Linked DNA regions of Pararhizobium capsulatum DSM 1112. The protein of the gene in region 2 interacts with the protein of the main gene of each other region in a pairwise test. Links are inferred from orthologs where the notes say so. Each region holds a gene or a part of one and is shown on either strand. Other genes may lie near its edges.

The links.
Region 1: the proteins of QO002_RS14170 (region 2) and QO002_RS01435 interact in binary tests that used the Escherichia coli proteins (3 or more experiments, as listed by UniProt). The link is inferred for Pararhizobium capsulatum DSM 1112 from one-to-one orthologs.

The regions. Positions count from the first base shown.
Region 1 is NZ_JAUSVF010000001.1:306,565-309,563, reverse strand. It holds QO002_RS01435 (glutamate-5-semialdehyde dehydrogenase), read left to right. Parts: upstream 1-859; coding sequence 860-2,140; downstream 2,141-2,999. Other genes in the region: rsfS (ribosome silencing factor), read left to right, coding at 2,913-2,999; QO002_RS01430 (nicotinate-nucleotide adenylyltransferase), read left to right, coding at 2,177-2,761; proB (glutamate 5-kinase), read left to right, coding at 1-867. UniProt on the Escherichia coli protein: Catalyzes the NADPH-dependent reduction of L-glutamate 5-phosphate into L-glutamate 5-semialdehyde and phosphate. The product spontaneously undergoes cyclization to form 1-pyrroline-5-carboxylate.
Region 2 is NZ_JAUSVF010000001.1:2,907,369-2,914,781, forward strand. What follows is about bases 2,738-5,551. They hold QO002_RS14170 (sulfate/molybdate ABC transporter ATP-binding protein), read left to right. Parts: upstream 2,738-3,511; coding sequence 3,512-4,591; downstream 4,592-5,551. Other genes in these bases: cysW (sulfate ABC transporter permease subunit CysW), read left to right, coding at 2,738-3,497; QO002_RS14175 (acyltransferase family protein), read left to right, coding at 4,752-5,551. Outside these bases: QO002_RS14145 (DUF924 family protein), read right to left, coding at 1-22; QO002_RS14150 (hypothetical protein), read left to right, coding at 205-471; QO002_RS14155 (sulfate ABC transporter substrate-binding protein), read left to right, coding at 728-1,753; sulfate ABC transporter permease subunit CysT, read left to right, coding at 1,760-2,617; more of cysW, read left to right, coding at 2,607-2,737; more of QO002_RS14175, read left to right, coding at 5,552-6,797; QO002_RS14180 (hypothetical protein), read right to left, coding at 6,798-6,962; QO002_RS14185 (DUF1236 domain-containing protein), read right to left, coding at 6,989-7,413. UniProt on the Escherichia coli protein: Part of the ABC transporter complex CysAWTP involved in sulfate/thiosulfate import. Responsible for energy coupling to the transport system.

The DNA.
Region 1 (2,999 bases), 2.6 Mb from region 2 along the record:
GACGCTATCGTGGCAGGCCAGATCCTGTTGACGCTAGGCGACACTGAAGAACGCCGCCGGTATCTCAATGCGCGCGCCACCATCAGCCAGCTTCTGAAGATCGGTGCGGTGCCGATTATCAACGAAAACGATACGGTCGCCACCTCGGAAATCCGCTATGGCGATAATGATCGTCTGGCCGCGCGCGTCGCGACCATGACGGGCGCGGATCTGCTGGTGCTGCTGTCGGATATTGACGGGCTCTATACGGCGCCGCCGCATCTCGATCCCGAAGCGCGTTTTCTCGAAACCATTCCTGCCATTACCGCCGAGATCGAGGCGATGGCGGGCGGTGCGGCCTCCGAATTGTCGCGTGGCGGCATGCGCACCAAGATCGACGCCGGCAAGATCGCAACGGTCGCCGGTTGCGCGATGATCATTGCCTCCGGCAAGACGGATCGTCCCCTGCAGGCAATCGTCGAGGGTGCGCGGTCGTCTTGGTTTGCACCTTCGGCTTTCCCCGTAACCGCGCGAAAAACCTGGATTGCGGGGCAACTGTTGCCGGCGGGCAGCATCGTGATCGATGCCGGTGCGGAAAATGCACTTGGTTCCGGCAAGAGCCTGCTTCCGGCGGGCGTGCGGCAGGTGACAGGTTCGTTCAGCCGCGGCGATACCATTGCGATCATCGGATCGGAAGGCCGCGAGATCGCGCGCGGGCTTGCCGGCTATGATGCCGATGAAGCCCGCCAGATTGCGGGCCGCAAATCGGCGGAGATTGCCGCGATTCTCGGTTATGCCGGGCGTTCGGCCATGGTTCATCGGGACGACATGGTAATGACGGCGGCCAGGCGGGAGGCCGAGCCGGAGAGGAGTGACGCACATGCTTGACGATGCACGCAAAAAAGAAATCCAAGAAATCATGGCCGTCATCGGCCGTCAGGCGCGCGCTGCCAGCCGGCCATTGGCCATCGCCTCGGCCGAGCGCAAGCATGCCGCTCTCGTCAGCATGGCAAGTGCGATCGTCGCCCGCAAGGACGAGATCCTTGCCGCCAATGCGCTTGATCTTGAAAATGCCCGTGAGACGGGTGTAGCCGCCTCCTTCCTCGATCGCCTGACACTCACGGAAAATCGTGTGCTCGACATGGCCAATGCAATCCGCGCCATTGCAGACCTGCCAGATCCGGTCGGCCATATCATTTCGGAATGGGACCGGCCGAACGGTCTGCATATCGAGCGCGTTCGCACGCCGCTCGGTGTAATCGGCGTGATCTATGAGAGTCGTCCGAATGTGACAGCCGATGCTGGCGCGCTGTGCCTGAAAGCCGGCAATGCCGTGATTCTGCGTGGCGGTTCCGACAGCCTCAATTCATCACAGGCTATCCATGCCTGCCTGGTGCAAGGCTTGAGGGATGCCGGGCTTCCAGAGCACGCGATCCAGATGGTGCCGGTGGCAGATCGCTCAGCGGTTGGTGCCATGCTGACGGGACTTGGCGGAATGATCGACGTGATCGTACCCCGTGGCGGCAAGAGCCTTGTGGCACGCGTGCAGAACGAGGCGCGGGTGCCGGTCTTTGCCCATCTTGAGGGTGTCTGCCACGTCTATGTCGATACGTCCGCTGACGTGGAGATGGCGAAGAAGATTGTCATCAATGCCAAGATGCGGCGTACCGGCATTTGCGGTGCGGCCGAGACTTTGCTGATCGATCGCGCGGCCAAGGATCGGTTTGTCATGCCGCTGCTCACGGCGCTGATTGAAGCGGGCTGCGAAATCCGAGCCTGCGAAGAACTGCGCGCCATGATGCCCGGCCTGATCGCTGCCACGGAAGAGGATTGGGCGACGGAATATCTTGATGCCATCATCTCGGTTGCGCTGGTTGATGGGGTGTCAGGCGCGATCGAGCACATATGCAAATGGTCTTCCTCCCATACGGAGGCGGTCATTGCGGAAGATCCTGACGTCGTCGAGCGGTTCTTTGCCGAGATCGATTCCGCCATCCTCGTGCACAACGCCTCGACCCAGTTCGCCGATGGCGGCGAGTTCGGTATGGGCGGCGAGATCGGCATTGCAACCGGCAAGATGCATGCCCGCGGGCCGGTCGGCGTCGAGCAGTTGACATCCTTCAAGTACCGGGTGCGCGGTAATGGTCAGGTTCGCCCCTAAGTGAATGAAACCGGCGTCAACCCTGCCTATCTGAAGATGCCGCATGTCGAGCCGGGCATGCGCGTCGGGTTGTTTGGCGGCTCCTTTAATCCGCCCCATGCCGGCCACGAGCTGGTGGCCGATATTGCGCTGCGCCGATTGAAGCTCGATCAGCTGTGGTGGATGGTGACGCCGGGCAATCCGCTGAAAAGCCGCAACCAGCTGGCGCCACTTTCCGAACGCATTGCCCTCTGCGAAAAGATTGCCCACGACCCCCGCATCAAGATTACTGCGTTCGAGCAGGCGCTGGGGCAGAGCTACACCGCGCGCACCCTGGAAAAAGTGCGACAAAAAAATCGCGGTGTGCGCTTCGTCTGGATCATGGGGGCGGACAATCTGAAGAGCTTCCATCTCTGGCAGGACTGGCAGGCGATCGCCAAGACATATCCGATCGCCGTCATCGACCGGCCGGGAGCGACCTTGGCCTATCTCTCGTCAAAAATGGCCAAAACCTTCGAGTATGCGCGGATCGACGAAGACGATGCCGCAAGCCTTGCATCGCGCGCAGCACCTGCCTGGACCTTCATCCATGGTCCACGCTCACCTTTAAGCTCCACGGCGCTCAGGGCAAAGGCGGATTAAGCAGGGCACGATTCGCCGTTGCCCTTTGCTTCAAAAACGTGGGAACAATCCATCATTTATTTCTCATGTCTTGAAACGTTAAGGCATTGATGACTACATTTGGTGTGACGGTTCGTCTGACAAAACGAGTCGTAGTGCCTGTTCTGTTCAACTGGAAAGGAAAAAGTCCCTGACAACAGCACACGCGAAGGGAAGTGTCACACGCATTTTCCCGCACAGCACGGTTCAAAGCAGCGAT
Region 2 (7,413 bases):
AAATGGCGGTCGCGTCAGACATAGCTGCTTCTCCCATAGAAACTCGATGCCGGAACACATAGCACCATCAGCCACCGTTTCCACGCCACCGACCACGAATGCTACCAGCTCCCGGTATTGCGAAACGCTGGCAAATCCGCAGCGCTGCTCTATATCCAACGTGCAGGAGAATATGGACCCGTTCGTAGGCAGAGGAGCCGCATCATGAGAACCGTCGTCGCGATGGCGCTTGCCGCCCTGCTTCTCACGTCCTGCGTTGCCCAGGAGCTCGAACCTATTCCCGGCAGCATCACCTATAGCGGCCAGCCAAGGACCAAGCTGACGAAATCTCCGGTCGGCAGCACGCTCAACCACTATTTCTATGGCCCATTTGGCGAGCGCATCCAGGAAACCTATGTCATCCAGCCGGACCGGTCGCTGAAACTCGTTGCACGAGAGCGGCAGGATATCTTTTCGGCGCTGTACGATTGACGGAGAGGGTTGTCGTCCGGCGACGGCGTAGCGGACCGATCGCAGCATATCGCCGTTTTTAACCGGAACGCTTCCTGCTATTATAGGCGAACGGGGCGAGGCCCCACAATCACATAGTCACGGCTGGGCAAATTGTTTTCCCCATCCTGACCAAGGCGAGGCACGACTTTCTCATCTACGGATCGAGAACAAAAAGTTCTGCGTTATAATATCCTATCTAATGAATAGAGTATGCCTGCTAACAACGGAGGTGGACATGCGAGCGACTTCACTTACACGGGTTTTTACGGCGGCCCTTTTGGCGACCGGGCTTCAGCTCGGCAGCCTGAGCATGGCTTTTGCCGATACGACGCTTCTCAATGTCTCCTATGACCCGACCCGCGAACTCTACAAGGATTTCAACGCGGCGTTTGCGGAAAAATGGAAGGCCGATACGGGCGAGACGGTCACGATCCAGACGTCCCACGGCGGGTCTGGCAAGCAGGCGCGCTCCGTCATTGACGGTCTCGAAGCGGACGTGGTGACACTGGCGCTTGAGGCGGATATCGATGCGATAGCCAAGGAAACCGGCAAGATCCCGGCGGACTGGAAGACGAAATTCGAAAACAACAGCGCGCCTTACACGTCAACGATCGTCTTTCTGGTGCGCAAGGGCAATCCGAAGGGCATCAAGGATTGGGGTGATCTCGTCAAGGACGACATTCAGGTCATAACGCCAAACCCCAAGACATCCGGCGGTGCCCGCTGGAACTTCCTGGCAGCCTGGGCCTGGGCCCGCGCTGCAAATGGTGGTGACGATGCCAAGGCACAGGAATATGTGACCGAACTCTTCAAGCACGTTCCGGTTCTCGATACCGGCGCACGTGGCGCAACGACAACCTTCGTCCAGCGCGGCCTCGGCGACGTGCTCCTTGCCTGGGAAAACGAAGCCTATCTTTCCCTGGAAGAGCTTGGCCCGGACAATTTCGACATCGTAACGCCATCCATTTCCATCAAGGCGGAACCGCCGGTGGCGCTGGTTGACGGCAATGTCGATGCCAAGGGCACTCGCAAGGTGGCGGAAGCTTACCTTCAGTACCTCTATTCCGACGTCGGCCAGAAAATTGCGGCGAAGCACTACTACCGCCCCTTCAAGCCGGAAGTTGCCGATCCAGCTGACATCAAGCGATTTGCGGATGTGAAGCTCGTCACTATTGACGAATTCGGTGGATGGAAGGAAGCTCAGCCAAAATATTTCGGGGATGGCGGGCTCTTTGACCAGATCTACAAGCCGGGGCAATAATTCTTAATGACCGCAAGCACAGCTAGGCGGTGGCAATTCAGACAGCCGAGCGTCATTCCGGGTTTCGGATTGGCGCTCGGCGTTACTTTGTCATGGCTCATACTCATTGTTCTCATTCCTCTTTACGGTCTCGTCTGGCGTTCAAGCGCGCTTGGTTGGCCAAAATTCTGGTCGCTGGCAACTGACGAACGCACGCTCAATGCATTGCGCATCAGCTTCGGCACGGCCTTTGCCGCCGCCGCCGTCAATGTCGTTTTCGGCGTGATCCTTGCCTGGGTACTGGTGCGCTACCGGTTTCCGGGCAAGCGCATCATTGATGCCGTCGTCGACTTGCCTTTCGCCTTGCCAACAGCCGTCGCCGGCATCGCGCTGACAACCATCTACGCGCCGAATGGCTGGATCGGCAGCCTGCTTGCTCCTCTCGGAATCAAGGTTGCCTTCACACCGATCGGCATCGTCATTGCCCTCATCTTTGTCGGTCTGCCCTTCGTCGTCAGGACGGTTCAGCCGATCATGGAGGAAATCGACAAGGAGGTGGAGGAAGCGGCTGCAACGCTTGGTGCGACCCGTTTCCAGACTATCAGCCGCGTGCTGCTGCCCGGCCTCGCACCGGCGGTTCTGACCGGCTTTGCCCTCGCCTTCGCCCGGGGCGTCGGAGAATACGGCTCGGTGATCTTCATCGCCGGCAACCTTCCCTACGTCTCGGAAATCGCGCCGCTCCTGATCGTCATCCGTCTTGAGGAATTCAACTATCCGGCAGCCACCGCGATCGCGGCGGTCATGCTGATAATTTCCTTTGCCATGCTTCTGATCATCAATCTCATCCAGGCCTGGAGCAGACGGAGGTACGGCTATGGCGCATGAGGATACCGCCATCTCCCACTACACCCACACCAGTGAGCTGGTGCGCACCGCCACGTCGGAAAGCCGTTTTGCCCGTTACGGGCTAATTGCAGTGGCGCTCTGTTTTATCGGCTTGTTCCTGCTCCTGCCGCTTGCGGCCGTCTTCACCGAAGCGTTCCGCAACGGTCCGGGCGAGTTTTTGACGGTTCTGCAGGACCCCGAGACCTTCTCCGCAATCAAGCTGACCCTCCTCGTCGCGGGCATCGCGGTGCCGCTCAACCTGGTTTTCGGCGTTGCCGCCGCCTGGGCGATCGCCAAGTACGAGTTCAAGGGCAAGGCTTTCCTGACAACCCTGATCGACCTGCCCTTCTCGGTGTCTCCGGTCATTTCAGGTCTTGTCTTCGTCCTGCTCTTCGGTTCGCACAGTCTCATCGGGCCTTGGCTGCAAAGCCACGGCATCCAGATCCTGTTTGCCGTTCCCGGCATCGTCCTGGCGACGGTTTTCGTCACCTTCCCCTTCGTTGCCCGTGAACTGATCCCGCTGATGCAGGAGCAGGGAACAGCCGATGAAGAAGCCGCCCTTTCGCTTGGTGCAAGTGGCTGGCAGACTTTCTGGTACGTGACGCTGCCCAACATCAAATGGGGCCTGCTTTACGGTGTGCTGCTCTGCAACGCCCGCGCCATGGGCGAGTTCGGCGCCGTCTCCGTGGTCTCCGGCCATATCCGCGGCCTGACCAATACGATGCCGCTGCAGGTCGAAATCCTCTATAATGAATACAGTTTCGTTGCCGCCTTTGCGGTCGCGACGCTGCTGGCGCTGCTGGCGCTCGTCACTCTCATCCTGAAGTCGCTGCTCGAAATGAAGTTCAGCGCTCAGATCGCCGCCAGCCGCCGGCACTGAAAGGTCAATCGCATATGGAAGTTCGCGTACAAAACATACGTAAGGAGTTCGGCCGTTTTCCAGCGCTGAATGACGTGTCGCTCGATATCCGCTCGGGCGAACTGATTGCGCTGCTTGGACCTTCCGGCTCAGGCAAGACGACACTGCTGCGCCTGATCGCCGGCCTTGAAAGCCCGACCGAAGGCACCGTTTATTTCGGCGACGAGGACGCTTCGAAGAAGACAGTTCAGCAGCGCAATATCGGCTTCGTGTTCCAGCACTACGCCCTCTTCAGGCACATGACCGTGCTCGACAACGTCGCCTTCGGTCTGAAAGTGCGCCCGTCCAGCCGACGTCCCCCGGCAGTCGAAATCCGCGCCCGCGCCCTGGAATTGCTCGATCTCGTGCAACTCGGCGGTCTGGAGAAGCGCTATCCGGCCCAGCTTTCCGGCGGCCAACGCCAGCGTGTCGCCCTTGCCCGCGCCATGGCCGTTGAGCCGAACGTGCTTTTGCTCGATGAACCCTTCGGCGCGCTGGACGCACAGGTGCGCAAGGAACTGCGTCGCTGGCTGCGGGAAATTCATGACCGCACCGGCCATACCACCGTCTTCGTCACCCACGATCAGGACGAGGCTCTGGAGCTCGCCGACCGCGTTGTCGTCATGAGCAAGGGCAAGATCGAACAGATCGGCACACCCGACGAAATCTACGATACCCCAAACTCGCCCTTCGTCTTCGGTTTCATCGGCCAGTCCAATATCGTCCCCGTCCGGGTCGAAAACGGACAGCTCTGGATCGAGGATCGCTCGATCGGCGTCAGTGCCGCCGGCGAACCGGATGGACCGGCCCAGCTGTACTTCCGGCCCCATGACATAGAATTGCTGGATGGATGCGGCGGATGCATTGCCGGCATCGTCACCGTCAGCCGCCGTGTCGCCGGTACCCGCCATGTCGAACTCGACATCGGTGCCGCCAACTGCAAGGTCGAGATCGAACTGCCGCCCGAAAAGGCTGCAACCGACCGGTCTCGGATCGCCTTCCGACCGACGCGCTGGCGTCTTTTCAGGGACGAAACCCAGATGCAGCGAACCACAGCCGCTCCAGCCGAGGTGTGACTTTAGGCGGCTTGGGCACGTCTTTGCATGATAGAGAAGTGCCCAACCGCTCGGTTGCTTCGACGACGGCGTCATCGCATTTCGGTTGCGTTGACGGAATCGACTTTCTGCTGCTCTATGGCGCCGAAGGTATCAATGCCGCTTCGAGTGCAGGGCCGATATGCAGTACAGACGAGAGATCGACGGGCTCAGAGCCGTCGCCGTGGTTCCGGTCATCCTGTTCCACGCAGGCCTTGAGTATTTCAGTGGCGGCTTTATCGGCGTCGATATCTTCTTCGTCATCAGTGGCTACCTGATCACCTCGATCATCATCTCCGAGCAGGAAAAGGGCGGCTTCTCGATCCTGCGCTTCTATGAACGCCGCGCCCGGCGCATCGTCCCCGTGCTGTCCTTCGTTCTTCTTTGCTGCCTGCCTTTTGCCTGGGCCTGGATGCTTCCGGCACAGATGGAAAGTTTTGGCGCAAGCCTGATCGCCGTCAGCCTTTTCGCCTCCAACGTGCTCTTCTGGCAGGAGGCGGGTTATTTCGCCCCCTCGGCAGAATTGCAGCCCCTCCTTCACACCTGGAGCCTTGCTGTCGAGGAACAATATTATGTGGTTTTTCCGCTTGCGGTGATGCTGCTGTGGCGTTTCGGACGCCCTCTGGTCATTGCGGTAATCGCAGCCGTTGCGCTTCTGAGCCTCGGGCTTGCACAATACGGCTCGGAAAACTTCGCGACAGCCAATTTCTACCTGCCGACAAGCCGCGCCTGGGAGCTGCTGACGGGCTCGCTCTGCGCCTTCCTGGTCTCGGCGGGCTACGTCCGCAACAGCAATATTCTGTCCGTCGCCGGGCTTGTCCTGATCTGCATCGGCATTTTCGCCTATGACGCAGCCACCCCCTATCCGTCCTTCTACACTGCCGTTCCCGTTATCGGTACGGCCTTCATCATCCTCTTCGGTTGGCAGGGAACATGGACGGCGACGTTGCTCTCCACACGGCCTTTCGTTGGCATCGGGCTTATCAGCTACAGCCTCTATCTCTGGCATCAGCCAATCTTCGCCTTTGCCCGTATCCGCGCCCTGACCGAACCTTCACAGACTCTCCTGATCGGATTGGCGATCCTGGCCTTTCCGCTTGCCTATTTGTCGTGGCGCTTCGTGGAGGCGCCTTTCCGCAAGGGGCCACTGCCGTTCCTGCCATCCTCTATGCACATCCTGGGAGCAACAGGTCTCCTTGCGGCGCTTTTCATCGGCGTGGGATTGGCCACGACACGCGACAACGGTCTTCAGTTTCGTCTCCCGCCCGAGGCGTTGACAGCTCTTGCGTCGCAGGAGCATCCCAATCCGATCATGGTCCGCTGCCTCTACGACAAGGGCGAAGCGAAGCTCGATCACCCCGTCAAGGACTGCCTGACGCCCGGCGCCAAGATCGTCGATACGATCCTGATCGGCGATTCCCACGCTGCTGCGATGGCGGGTGAGACCATGCGGGTTTTCGAGCATGCCGGTGCCGATCTGTACGTCATGACCCATTCCGCCTGCGTCGGCTTCTCCGGCTTCTATGTCTTCGACGCCAAGTACAAGCTGCGCTGCAACGCATTCTTCTCCGGCATCGAGGACTACATTCGCAACAGCAACGTGAAGACGGTGGTGATGCTAAGCCGTTGGACGCTCTATGTGGAGGGAACTCCGTTCGACAACGGCGAGGGAGGAATAGAGCAGCTCAAGCCCCTTTACGTCGATCTATACGACCGCCGCAATGCGCCGGCAGGCCGGGATGACCCGGAGCGCAAGGAACGCGTTCTCAAGCAATATGTCGCTGATATCGAAGACTATCTCAAACGCGGCTTCAATGTCGTGCTTGTGTATCCGATACCGGAAGCAGGCTGGGATGTTCCGGGCATCGTGGCCAAGGCGGCGCTCACCCGCTCGCCGCTCCAATTCAGCACAAGTCTAGAGCGCTATCGTCAACGCAATGAGAAAGTCATCACCGCCTTCGATGGCCTCTCTCACCCCAATCTCCGCAAGATCAAGCCTTCCGACAATCTCTGCGACAAGCCGCTGGCCGGGCGGTGCATCAACAGCCTCGACGCCGACACGATCTATTATTTCGATGACGACCATCTCTCGGACGCGGGGGCGGCTTTGATCGCACCGGCAATTCTTGATGCGGTTCAATCCTTCGGCCAGGGAGAAACGCGAGCCGACAAGCTCGCTGTGAAGTAACTACTGCGTCTTCTCCGCCGCGTTTTCTGGCGTGACAACCAAGGGATCCGGCGGATGCGTGCTGCGCGAACCACCATCCTGATCAAAATGCTGGACCACAAGGATGCTCAGGATCGAGCCGACCACGATCCCGAACACTCCGAACATAAGAATACGCGTCGTCACAGCCTGGCACTCCATCCATCCGATGACTATTCGTAGACGTAGACGACGCGGCGTGTCTGCGGATCGACCAGAACCGGACGATCATTCAGGCGCACATAGCTGTAGCGATAGTTCGGCACCTGAGCGACGGTAATGCCGTTCGGCAACGTCGTGCCGACAACCAGATCACCATCATAGGGAACGGTCGCGACCGGCGTGGTATCGATATATGTGCGAACCTCGGCGGGCGGTGCGATGATCGCGCCATCTTCCACACGGCCGATCAATTCATCGCCGGGTGCAGGCGTCGCGATGCTGCCGGTCTGCTCATAGCTCACGACAGGTACCGAGAGATCGGAGCGATGCTGCTCCACGGCAACCGGTGCGCCGTTGTAATCCATCATCAACTGCTCGGCATAGACCCAGCCGCGCATTCCGTTGACGTCGATACGGCACCAGTTTTCACCTTGGA